2 regions of the Kitasatospora sp. NPDC127121 genome follow, and region 2 is predicted to be linked to the other one. Evidence: riboswitches for the same ligand, from Rfam matches in the RefSeq annotation. Region 2 holds a riboswitch; the other holds the start of a gene.

Region 1 (6,294 bases), on a different contig from region 2:
GGGAGGCCCGGCGGTCCGCGCGGTAGCGGGAGGGGGTCGCGGGGTAGGGCTCGGGCATGGGCTTTGACGAGAAGTGGGTGCCGGTCACGGCTGCCGGGCGGGACGGGCTGCGGGCGATCCTGGCGGCGCCGGGCGAGGCGGTGATCGCGCTGGACTTCGACGGGACGCTGGCGCCGATCGTGGCGGATCCTGATCGGGCGCGGGCGCATCCGGGGGCGGCGGCCGCGCTGCGGGCGCTGGTGCCGGCGGTGCGGGCCGTGGTGGTGGTGACCGGGCGGCCGGCCGCGCTGGCGGCGGAGTACGGCGGCCTGGACGGGCTGCCCGGGGTCGTGGTGCTGGGGCACTACGGCGCCGAGCGCTGGGAGGGCGGCGAGGTGACCGCGCCGCCGGTGTACCCCGGGGTGGCCGGGGCGCGGGCGGCGCTGCCGGGCCTGCTGGCGGCGGCGGGGGCGCCCGAGGGGACGTGGCTGGAGGACAAGGGGCGCTCGCTGGCGGTGCACACCCGGCGCACGGCGGCGCCCGAGGAGGCGCTGGAGCTGCTGCGGGCGCCGGTCGGCGAGCTGGCGGCCGGGCACGGGCTGGTGGTGGAGCCTGGGCGGCTGGTGCTGGAGCTGCGGCCGCCGGGGGTGGACAAGGGCGCGGCGTTGACCGGCTTCCTGCGCGAGCGCGGGGCCGGCTCGGTGCTGTACGCGGGGGACGACCTGGGGGACGTGGCGGCCTTCGCTGCGGTGGAGAAGCTGCGCGGCGAGGGGGTGGCGGGGCTGCTGGTGTGCAGCGGCGCGGTGGGGGACGCGCCGGTGCGCGAGCTCGCCGACCGGGCGGACCTGGTGGTCGCGGGCCCGGCCGGCGTGGTGGAACTGCTCGCGGCGCTCGGCGCGGCCGTCGGCGCTGGCTGAACCGGGCGGCAGCGCGTTGAGCGGGCCGGTTCAGCGCGCGCCGAGCCGGTTCACAGCGCGCCGAGCCGGTTCACAGCGCGTTGAGCTGGTCGAGGAACCACTGCTGCGGGGGCAGCGCGGTGGCCGCCGCCGCGAGGCGCTTGGTGCGGTCGGCGCGCTCCTCCTCGGGCATGGTGAGGCCGGCGTGCAGGGCGTCGGCGGTGGCGATGACGTCGTACGGGTTGACGGTGAGCGCGTCCTCGGCGAGTTCGGCGTACGCGCCGGCCTCGCGGGAGAGCACCAGGGCGCAGCCGTGGTCGGACACCACCGGAACCTCTTTGGCGACCAGGTTCATGCCGTCCCGGATCGGGTTGACCAGGGCCACGTCGGCGAGCCGGTAGGCGGCCAGGGAGCGCGGGAAGTCGTCGTCGACGTGCAGGATCAGCGGCTGCCAGGCGGGGGTGGCGAACTCGGCGTTGATGTCCTCGGCGAGCCGTTGGACCTGGGCGGTGTAGGCGCGGTACTCGGCGAGGTCGGTGCGCGAGGGGTAGGCGAAGGCGATGTGCACCACCCGGTCGTGCCATTCGGGGCGGGTGCGCAGCAGGTGCCGGTAGGCCTGGAGGCCGCGGACGATGTTCTTGCTCAGCTCGGTGCGGTCGACCCGGACGATGGTGCGGCGCCCGCCGACGGCCTCGCGGAGGGCGGCGAGGCGTTCGTCGACGTCCGGGCGGTGGGAGCGTTCGCGCAGGAAGTCGGCGTCGGCGCCGAGCGCGTGGACGCCGAGCCGGGTGGTGCGGCCGGCGTGGGTGACGGTCATGGCGTCCCGGTCGACCTCGGCACCGAGCAGGTCGGCGCAGCAGTCGGCGAAGGCCAGAGCCCAGCGGCGGGTCAGGAAGCCGGCCCGGTCGGCGCCCAGGATGCCGGTGAGGACGGCCTCGGCGACGTCGTCGGGCAGCAGCCGGAAGTACTCGGGCGGGGCCCACGGGGTGTGCGAGAAGTGGCCGATCCGCAGGTCGGGGCGGGCGGCGCGGAGCAGGGCCGGGGTCAGCGAGAGGTGGTAGTCCTGGACCAGCACGGCGGCCCCGGGGGCGGCCTCGGCGGCCAGTGCCTCGGCGAAGGCGGCGTTGTAGGCGCGGTAGGCGGCCCACTCGGTGCGGAACCCGGCGTCGAAGGCGGGGGCGGTGGGGGTGGCGTAGAGCAGGTGGTGGACGAACCAGAGGGTGGAGTTGGCGACGCCGTTGTAGGCGCGGGCGAAGGTGTCGGGATCGATGTCCAGCATGCGGACGGCCTGGCCGCCCACGTCGTGCCCGGCGAGGTCGAGGCGGCCGTCCGGGGCCTCTCTGGCGGCCTGTCGGTCGGCGGCGCCGAGGGCGGCGCAGACCCAGACGGCGTCGGGGTCGTCGATGGCGGAGAGGCCGGAGACCAGGCCTCCGCCGCCGCGGCGGAGGGTCAGCGTGCCGTCGTCCGCGGTGCTGAACGACACCGGTCCCCGATTGGAGGCCACCAGGACGGGGGCGGTGCCGGTCGCACTCGAACGTTCGGTCGTGAGATCGCCCATGGTTGGTACGTTGCCTGGGCTCCGGAGCGGCAAACCCTTTCGGTGGGTGTTCAGTGTCGGGTCGCGTACTCGGGCACGGTGTGCATGGGCGGGCGTTCCAGGGCGGTCACCGGGTGGGTGTGGGCGGTGAACTCCCGGCTCTGCGGGTCGCGGGTGAACTGGGTCAGCAGCGGGTGGACGAGGTCGGCCGAGGCCTTCAGCCGGTGGGTGCGGTCGAGGCGTTCGAGGGCGGTGCGGTAGATGGTGGCGGCCATCCGGCCGAGGGCCTGGCCGTCCTGGTGCCGGTGGTGCCGGACGCCGACGTCCACCTGGGCCAGGGCGTCCAGCCCGACCGTCTCCAGCGCGTCGACCAGCAGGCCGAGTTCGACGCCGTAGCCGGTGGGGAAGGGGAGCCGTTCGAGCAGCGCGCGGCGGGCCGCGTACTCGCCGCCGAGCGGCTGGACGAAACCGGCGAGTTCCGGCCAGTGCAGGTTGAGCAGCGGGCGGGCGACCAGTTCGGTGACCCGGCCGCCGCCGGCCGGGACCACCGCCCCCTCCGTCTCCAGCGGCCGGTCGTACATGGCCTTGACCAGCTGGATGTCCGGTTCGGTGAGCAGCGGGCCGAGGATGCCGGAGACGAAGGCCGGGTCGAACTCGCGCAGGTCGGCGTCGACGAAGCAGACGATGTCGCCGCGGGTGACCAGCAGCGAGCGCCAGAGCACCTCGCCCTTGCCGGGGACGGCGGGCAGCCGGGGCAGGATCGCGTCGCGGTACTCCACCCGGGCGCCGGCCCGGGCGGCGACGGCGGCGGTGGCGTCGGCCGAGCCGGAGTCGATGACGACGAGTTCGTCGACCAGCGGGAGGCGCTCCATCAGCTCGCGGCGGATGGTGCGGACGATGTCGCCGACGGTGGCCTCCTCGTCCAGCGCGGGCAGCACCACGCTGACCGTGTGGCCGGTCCGGCGCTTGGCCTCCAGCAGGGCGTGCACCGGCCGGTCGACCGCGCTCCACGAGCGGCGGCGCAGCCAGGACGCCGCCTGCGGGAGCAGCGCGGGGGTCGGTTCGGCGGGCACGGGACTCTCCTCGGCGGGGTCGGTGGGACGCGCCATCTCGCGTGGCGGACGATCCCGTTCGGGGTTGACGCCTTCGGATACAGTCTTCGTACAGCGGCCGGACCTTTGCACGTCGGGGTCGCCGTTGAGCACCACCACAATTTCACAAGCTCATCCAGAGGGACTGAGGGAACGGCCCGTTGACGTCCCGGCAACCTTCTCGCGCGGCTGTCTGTCGACAGGCCCCGGCGGGACAGGTGCCAATTCCGGCCTGTGGCGCGACCGTGCCACGGGGAAGATGAGGAGAGAGGCCTCCGCCATCATGGCTATCGACACTGTCGCACCCGCATCCGTGGACCTCGGCCCCGCCACCGCGCTGTCCTGTCGGGAGTGCGGCACCCGCTTCCCGCTCGGTCCGAGCTTCGCCTGCCTGGAGTGCTTCGGCCCGCTGGAGATCGCGTACGACTTCGGCAGCGAGGGCGCCGAGGAGCTGCGCCGCCGGATCGAGGCCGGCCCGAGTTCGATCTGGCGCTACGCGCCGCTGCTGCCCGTCCCGGCCGACGTCGCCACCAAGCCCAACCTGAACCCCGGTTGGACCCCGCTGGTCAAGGCGGACAACCTGGGCCGCGAGCTGGGCTTCACCGCGCAGCTGCACATCAAGGACGACTCGGGCAACCCGACCCACTCGTTCAAGGACCGCGTGGTGGCCTGCGCCATCGAGGCCGCGCGGGCCTTCGGCTTCACGACGCTCTCCTGCTCCTCCACCGGCAACCTGGCCGGCGCGGTGGGCGCGGCGGCCGCCCGGGCCGGTTTCAAGTCCTGCGTGTTCATCCCGCACGACCTGGAGCAGGGCAAGGTCGTCATGGCCGGGGTGTACGGCGGCGAGCTGGTCGGCATCGAGGGCAACTACGACGACGTGAACCGCTTCTGCTCGGAGCTGATCGGCGACCCGGCCGGCGAGGGCTGGGGCTTCGTCAACGTCAACCTGCGCCCCTACTACGGCGAGGGCTCCAAGACGCTGGCGTACGAGATCTGCGAGCAGCTCGGCTGGCGGCTGCCGGAGCAGATCGTCATCCCGATCGCCTCCGGCTCCCAGCTGACCAAGATCGACAAGGGGCTGCAGGAGCTGATCAGGCTCGGCCTGGTCGAGGACCGGCCGTACAAGGTCTTCGGCGCCCAGGCGGCGGGCTGCTCGCCGGTGTCGGCGGCGTTCAAGGCCGGCCAGGACGTGATCCGCCCGGTCAAGCCGGACACCATCGCCAAGTCGCTGGCGATCGGCAACCCGGCGGACGGCCCGTACGTGCTGGACATCGCCCGGCGCACCGGCGGCGCGGTCGAGGACGTCACCGACGCCGAGGTGGTGGACGCGATCCGGCTGCTGGCCCGGACCGAGGGCGTCTTCGCCGAGACCGCGGGCGGGGTGACCGTCGGCGTGCTGAAGAAGCTGGTGGAGACCGGCCAGCTGGACCCGGCCAAGGAGACCGTCGCGATCAACACCGGCGACGGCCTGAAGACCCTGGACGCCGTCGCCGGGGCCGGGATGACCGCCGTCATCCGCCCGACCCTGGCGTCCTTCCACGACGCCGGCCTCGCGTCCGCCTGAAACACCCCCCACCCCGCTGGGTCGCACCCGCTAGGAGAACCATGAGCGCCAACGTCCGTATCCCCACCATCCTGCGCACCTACACCGGCGGCGCCGCCGAGGTGGCCGCCGAGGGCGCCACCCTGGGCGAGGTCATCGCCGACCTGGAGAAGAACCACGCGGGGATCGCCGCCCGCATCCTGGACGACGCCGGCAAGCTGCGCCGTTTCGTCAACGTCTACGTGAACGACGACGACGTGCGCTTCGCCGAGGGCCTGGCGACCGGGATCGCGGCCGGCGCCAGCGTCTCGATCATCCCGGCGGTGGCCGGCGGTTGCTGAGCCGCGCCCCGATCCGGGCACTCCGCCCGAGCCGTTCGTCCGACCGGCCGTTCGCGCGTACGGAATTCCGTTCTCCGTACGCACGGACGGCCGGCCGCATTTCGGCGGGAATATGGCGGGGTCAAGTCGGAGTAGAGTGTGGCTCGGTTGGGAACAGGGCTTCCCCTCATCCTCACCCGCGAATCGCCGGACGGTCGTCCGGCCGCTGAGACCGGTCGGATGCCTGGGCCGTGAAACATGTCAGGCAGATGTCAGAATTCCCGCGGGGATTTGTAGTAATCCGTCCGCTATGTCCGGCGTGAAATGCCGAATTCCTCCCGCTTTCGCCCGTCCTGCCCCTTGGCGCGGTGCCGGAATTCCCCGCAGCTGACCCTGTTGCAGAGGGCGTCGATCCGGATACATTCAGCCGCGGTCGACGTAATCACCCGCTCACAGGGCGCCGTCAGGCACCCCCGGCGGAGGACTGCGGCGTGCACGGCTGCGCCCAGGGGGGGTTCCCCGGGCCGGCCTTCAAACCAGACCCGGGCCCGCGACCTGCGGGCGCGTGAAGGGCCAGCACAGCACTAGGGGAGTTCGGAATGGCTCAGGGCACCGTCAAGTGGTTCAACGCGGAGAAGGGCTACGGCTTCATCGCGGTCGACGGTGGTGCGGACGTCTTCGTCCACTACAGCGCGATCCAGATGGACGGCTACCGCACCCTCGAGGAGGGCCAGCGGGTCGAGTTCGAGATCTCCCAGGGACAGAAGGGCCCGCAGGCGGACATGGTCCGCGCCGCGGTGTGACCCCCTTCCGACCCCAGGAGCTCGGCGCGGCCCACGGCTGGTGACCACTCGCTTCTCGACGGGCCCGTACGACACACGTCGTGCGGGCCCGTCGGCGTTCCCCGGCGGGGAGTTGCGCGGGTCGG
Region 2 (6,294 bases):
CCGCGTCGGCGGCCTGCGCCTGCGCGGCGGCAGCAGGCTGAAGCCCCTGCGCTTCGGCGGGCTCCCTCGCTGCGTCCACCACGTCCTCGGCTCCGATCCTGGTCCTACGGGGTCACGGCCCGCGGCCGCCGCCCTGTCGTCACGCTCCGTGCGTCCTGTCTGTATTGTCCCAGCGCGGCGGGCAGGCGCGCCGCGCACCCGCCCCCCGCGCCGTCGGGCGTCAACCCTGCTCGGCGGAGGCCTCCGCGCTCTCGGCGCCCGGACGGGCCACCAGCTCGACCTGGTCCACGGCGTTGCACCAGCGGCAGCGCACCGACTCGATCGTCTCGCTCAGCACCTCGGTCTCCTCGACCTTGGACTCGCCGGCCAGGTCGAAGTGCAGGAACTCGGTGACCCGCGCGGTGCGGGTCACGTCGAAGCGGGTGAGGTTTCCGCACAGGGTGCAGCGCCAGCGCGTCTCGGCGGTCAGGGCGGGGACGGTCATCGGGGGTCCTCTCGGGTGGTCCCTGGGTGGGCTAGGCGCTCCCCCCGGGGCCCCGGCGTCGGCGGCGGGAGGCGGGATTGCCCGCCCCAAGCCTATTGCCTGAGGCAACCATCCCGGCCACCAGTCAGGAGAACGAGCGGGCTAGTCCACCTGCCGTACAAGGCCGTGTCACACGCCCGACACGGAGGGATGCTTGGCCGCATGGCACTGACGGCCCCCGGGCACACCGACGCGCGGGGCGAACGCCCGTCCGTGCCCGCCCCGGCGGTCACCTACGCCCTGATCGCGGTCAACACCCTGGTGTTCCTGCTGGGCCCGGCCGCCGGGCTCAATCCGCTGTACGGCACCGGCCAGTCCCGGCTCTGCGCGGAGCAGCGGTACGAGCAGCGCTGGGGCGTCATCCCCGCCGAGGTGCTGGCCGGCCGCCCGCTGACCGCCGAGCAGCTGGCCCAGGCCCCCGACCCGGCCCCGGGCTGCCCGGCCGCGCCCACCCCGACCAAGCACCCGGCGCTGTCCGTCCTCACCGGGCTCTTCGTGCACGCGGGCTGGCTGCACCTGCTGGGCAACCTGCTCTTCCTCCACGTCTTCGGCCCCACCGTCGAACAGCGGCTGGGCCGGGCCCGGTTCGCCCTCTTCTACCTGGCCGCCGGCAGTCTGGCCACGTACGGCTTCGCCCTCGCCGAGGCGCACTCCCCGGGCTCCACCCGGGTGCTGATCGGAGCCTCCGGCGCGATCTCCGCCGTCCTCGGCGCCTACCTGCGCTTCCATCCGCGCGCCCGGGTGACGACGCTCGTCCCGCTGCTGCTGTTCCTGCCGCTACGCTTCCCGGCCTGGCTGGTGCTCGGCCTCTGGTTCGCCCTGCAGTGGTGGTCGGTCCACTCGGCCGGGCCCGGGGTGGCCTATCTGGTCCACGTGATCGGCTTCGCGGCGGGCTTCCTCTACGCCTGCACGGCGGTCAGCCACCCCCCGAGACGACCCGGCTGACGCCCGATACGCTGGCGGCACCCCACAAAGGAGCCCGAACAGTGATCACCGCCATCGTCCTGATCAAGACCAGTGTCGACCGCATCCCGGAGATCGCCGAGGCCATCGCGGCCATCGAGGGCGTCAGCGAGGTGTACTCGGTGACCGGTGGCTACGACCTGGTGGCGATGGTCCGGGTGCGCCGGCACGACGATCTGGCCGCGGTCATCCCGGGCCGGCTGAACAAGGTCCCGGGCGTGGCCCACACCGAGACCCAGATCGCCTTCCGCACCTACTCCCAGCACGACCTCGAGGCCGCCTTCGCCCTCGGCCTGGACGAGTAGGCCCCTCAGCCCTGCCGACCGGGCCCCTCAGCCCTGCCGACGCCCCCGGTCGACCTCCACGGTGGCGACGCAGCGTCCGCCCTCGTTGCGGTAGTTCCACGCGGCACCGTCCGTGACCAGCTCGCGGACGGCGGTCAGGAAGCGGTCGACGTGCTCGTCCGGAGTCCCGGCCCCGAAGCTCACCCGGATCGCGTTCAGGCTGCGCTCGCCGGGCAGCGACGGCTCGGGCGCCCCGCACTCGGAGGGGGAGACCTCTTCGTCCCCGAGCAGGGTGCGCAGCAGCGGGTGCGCGCAGAACAGGCCGTCGCGGACCCCGATGCCGTACTCGGCGGACAGCGCGGCCGAGAAGTGCGAGCTGTTCCAGCCCTGGACGACGAAGGACAGCACGCCCACCCGGGCCGCCTCGGCACCGAACAGGTTCAACACCTTGACCTGCGGGATCTCCGCCAGCCCGGCGGTCAGCCGGGCGATCAGCTGCCGCTCCCGGGCCTCCAACGCGTCGAACCCCGCCTCGCTCAGCGCCCGGCAGGCCGAGGCGATCGCGTAGGCGCCGATGACGTTCGGCGAGCCGGCCTCGTGCCGGGCCGGGCCGGAGTGCCACTGGACGGCCACCGAGCCGTCGGTCTCCCGGGCCACCGTCCGGGTCGCCCCGCCGCCGGCCAGGTACGGGTCGGCCGCGTCCAGCCAGTCCGCCCGGCCGGCCAGCACACCGGCGCCGAAGGGCGCGTAGATCTTGTGGCCGGAGAAGGCGATCCAGTCGACGTCCAGCTCGCGCACCGAGACCCGGTGGTGCGGGGCCAGCTGGGCGGCGTCCAGCACCACCCGGGCACCGTGCCGGTGCGCGGTCCCGGTCAGCTCGGCGACCGGCCACAGCTCGCCGGTCACGTTGGAGGCGCCGGTGACGCAGAGCAGCTTGGGGCCCTCGGGCGCCTCGGCGAGCGCGGCGTCCAGGGCGGCGACCGCCTCGGCGTGCGAGCGCGGCGCGCGCAGGTAGTGGACGTCGAGCCCGGCGTGCGCCCAGGGCAGCAGCGAGGCGTGGTGCTCGGTCTCGAAGGCGAACACCCGGGTCCCGGCCGGGACGGCCGCGGCGAGCAGGTTCAGCGAGTCGGTGGTGGCCCGGGTGAAGACCACCTGGTCGCCCTCGCGCAGGTCGAGGAACTCGGCGACGGTGCGGCGGCTCTGCTCGAACAGGTCGGTGGACAGCTGGGAGAGGTACCCGGCGCCGCGGTGCACGCTGCCGTAGTAGGGGGCGTAGGCGGAGACGTCGTCCCAGACCCGCTGGAGCGCCGGGGAGCTGGCCGCGTAGTCGAGGGCCGCGTACCCGACCTTCTCGCCGCTGGCGAGCGGGACCTGGACGTCGTGGCCGAGGACGGCGAGGGGGGCGCAGATTTCGGTGGCGACGGACATGAGGATGCACTCCTTCTGGGGATGTGGGACCCCGGGAGTACTAGTCGTCGGGCGTCCGCGCTTGCCGCACGGACGATTCGCCGAGCGACCCGGTCCTCACCCAGGGCACCCCGCCACGGACGGAGGGTTGCCGGACAGCAAGCTGGGGCTTGACGCTGTCACTCATGACCTGGCCAAGACTCTAGGTCGCGCCCAGCGAGTGGTCAAACAGGCATCCACCATCCGGACAGCCGAGGAGCCCGCGCCGACGTTGCGGCACGGGCTCCCAAGTACCGCCTCACACCCGGCTGGTGGCCTCCGACCAACGCCGCAGCAGCTCCTGCGCCGCGCCCGAGTCGATGGCCCGCTCCGCCCGCGCCATGCCGGCCGCGAGCTGTTCGGTGAGCGGCGCCTCGCCCAGGTCGAGCGCGACCAGCGCCGCCGCCGTGTTCATCAGGACGGCGTCCCGTACGGCCCCGCGCTCGCCCGCCAGCAGCCGACGCGCGACCTCGGCGTTGTACGAGGGGTCCGCCCCGCGCAGCGCCTCGATGCCGACCAGCTCGACGCCGACGTCCCGCGGGTCGAAGGTGGTCTCGGTGACGGTCCCGTCCCGCACGATCCACACCTGCGAGGTGGTGGTGATGGTCAGCTCGTCCAGGCCGTCGTCGCCCCGGAAGACCAGGCCGGTCGAGCCGCGCCGGGCGAGCACACCGGCGATCAGTGCGGCGAGCCGGGTGTCGAAGCAGCCGATCGCGTGCGAGGTGACCTTGGCCGGGTTGGTCAGCGGGCCGAGGATGTTGAACGCGGTCGGCACCCCGAGGTCGCGCCGGGCGGTGGCGGCGTGCCGCATCGACGGGTGGAACTTGGCCGCGAAGCAGAAGGTCAGCCCGACCTCCTCGGCGATCTCGGCGACCCGCCGGGCCGACAGGTCGAGGCGGACGCCGAGCTTCTCCAGCACGTCCGAGGAGCCGCTGGCCGAGGAGGAGGCGCGGTTCCCGTGCTTGACCACCTTGGCGCCGGCCGCGGCCGCGACGATCGCCGACATGGTGGAGATGTTGACGGTCTTGGCCCGGTCGCCGCCGGTGCCGACGATGTCCACGGCCGGGCCGGGGATGTCCAGCGGCTCGGCGTGCGCGTACATCGCGTCCACCAGGCCGGTGATCTCGTCGACCGTCTCGCCCTTGGCCCGCAGCGCCACCATGAACCCGGCCACCTGGACGGGGGACGCCTCGCCGCTCATGATCCGGTCCATCGCCCACGCGGTGGCCGAGCGGTCGAGGTCCTCCCCCTTCAACAGCGCCGCCAGGACGTCCGGCCAGGTGCGGACCACCTGCGCGGGTGCGGTACCACCGTTCGCAGGGTTCACGTTCACCATGGCTGACTCCAGCTGTTGTCGGGTTCCCCGCGTCGGGGGGACGTCCGTACGGATGGAGTCAGCCTATCGACCAGTCGGGTTCCCGCGGCGGCGTCTTCTCTAGTCGTGAGACGGCACCGCTCAGCGGCTGACGGGGGCCCGCTTGGCCAGCCGTGCCCGCAGCAGGGTGGCGACCGCGCCGGCCAGCGCCACCGGGTCCACCGGGCGGGAGATCGCGGCGTCGGCCCGGCTCCAGGCGGCCAGCCAGGAGTCCTGCGGCCGGCCGATCAGCACCAGCACCGGCGGGCAGCCGTAGATCTCGTCCTTGAGCTGGCGGCCGAGCCCGAGCCCGCCGGCCGGCACCGCCTCGCCGTCCAGGATGCAGAGGTCCACGCCGCCCTTCTCCAGTGCCTTCAGCACCGCCGGGGTGGTCGCGCACTCCAGGTAGGACAGTTCCGGAAGGTCCTCGACGGGCCGGCGGCCGAGTGCCGTCAGCACCTGCTCGCGGGTGTTGCGGTCATCGCTGTAGACGAGGACGGTGAGCGTCTCGTCGGTCGTGTACGCCATGGGCCCTGCTCCCTCAAGTGTGATCCGGACCACGTTCGCCTGATCCGGATGCTACTCCCGATCACCCGTCGCCGAGTCCCCCTCGCGGACCTTCCTCCTCAAGCCGCCGCGCCCGCGACTCACCCGCCCGGAGGACGGCCCGTCACCCGGACCCGGCCAGACCACCCGTACGGCCGATAAGGGGCCCGCGCATTACCCCCGGAGGCTCCGCCAAGCGTGCAACGACGCGCTGGGCAACGGGGTCGCGGGCCCCTTCGAGGAACCGTCAGAAAAGGGACACGCCGCTGCTCAGCCGCCATTGGGGTCCCCCACCGCCCCTCAGGGGGGCATACCGCACGCACCGGACACTCCGAGGGACACCCCCCGGCGTGAAGACGGAATAAGGGACCGACATAATGTCCGTCGTGGCGACAGCAACAGCAGTAGAAACCGGGCACGCGCACGGATCGGTCAACCGGCCGAACATGGTCAGCGTCGGAACGATCGTCTGGCTCAGTTCCGAGTTGATGTTCTTCGCGGCCCTCTTCGCGATGTACTTCACGCTCCGCTCCGTCAAGGGAGCCGAGTTCTGGACCGAGAAGGCGCACGCCCTCAACGTGCCCTTCTCCTCGGTCAACACCACGATCCTGGTGCTCTCCTCGCTGACCTGCCAGCTCGGCGTGTTCGCTGCCGAGCGCGGGGACGTGAAGAAGCTCCGCTCGTGGTTCGTCATCACCTTCGTGATGGGCGCGATCTTCATCGGCGGCCAGATCTTCGAGTACACCGAGCTGGTCAAGAAGGACGGCCTCTCGCTGTCCTCCGACCCGTACGGCACGGTGTTCTACCTGACCACCGGCTTCCACGGTCTGCACGTGACGGGTGGTCTGATCGCCTTCCTGCTGGTCCTGGGACGGACGTACGCAGCCAAGCGCTTCACGCACGAGCAGGCCACCGCCGCGATCGTCGTGTCGTACTACTGGCACTTCGTCGACGTCGTGTGGATCGGCCTGTTCGCGACCATCTACCTGATCAAGTAACCAGCTGATCAGGTCGCTGGCCACCGGCTTCGGTCCCCGCCCTCACCGGCGTCGGGCCGATTCTGCCGGTGGGCGACGCTCCCACCGACCGACCGCGCGCGCAGCCCTAGACAGGCAGCCTCGTGCCGGCCAGACCGGCCGCCGGGTGCACCCACCAGTCGACCAGATCCTGACACCGGG

What was found. Region 2 has a riboswitch for S-adenosylmethionine ahead of ACFVHI_RS07130 (aminotransferase class V-fold PLP-dependent enzyme). Riboswitches for the same ligand answer to the same signal wherever they lie in the genome.
Region 1: it holds a riboswitch for S-adenosylmethionine, as region 2 does, so the genes downstream of both, thrC (threonine synthase) here and ACFVHI_RS07130 (aminotransferase class V-fold PLP-dependent enzyme) in region 2, are expected to answer to the same signal.

Annotation. Positions count from the first base shown of each region.
Region 1 is NZ_JBHXTQ010000042.1:10,197-16,490, forward strand. Features, by position in the region: gene ACFVHI_RS21225 (DUF3263 domain-containing protein) at 1-26, shown strand, start outside; gene otsB (trehalose-phosphatase) at 57-896, shown strand; gene ACFVHI_RS21235 (trehalose-6-phosphate synthase) at 967-2,433, opposite strand; gene ACFVHI_RS21240 (glucosyl-3-phosphoglycerate synthase) at 2,484-3,485, opposite strand; SAM riboswitch class I at 3,633-3,769, shown strand; gene thrC (threonine synthase) at 3,787-5,067, shown strand; gene ACFVHI_RS21250 (MoaD/ThiS family protein) at 5,109-5,387, shown strand; gene ACFVHI_RS21255 (cold-shock protein) at 5,966-6,169, shown strand.
Region 2 is NZ_JBHXTQ010000008.1:41,485-47,778, forward strand. Features, by position in the region: gene ACFVHI_RS07115 (hypothetical protein) at 221-484, opposite strand; gene ACFVHI_RS07120 (rhomboid family intramembrane serine protease) at 686-1,468, shown strand; gene ACFVHI_RS07125 (Lrp/AsnC ligand binding domain-containing protein) at 1,510-1,791, shown strand; gene ACFVHI_RS07130 (aminotransferase class V-fold PLP-dependent enzyme) at 1,819-3,198, opposite strand; SAM riboswitch class IV at 3,251-3,368, opposite strand; gene trpD (anthranilate phosphoribosyltransferase) at 3,476-4,552, opposite strand; gene ACFVHI_RS07140 (hypothetical protein) at 4,673-5,098, opposite strand; gene ACFVHI_RS07145 (heme-copper oxidase subunit III) at 5,494-6,114, shown strand.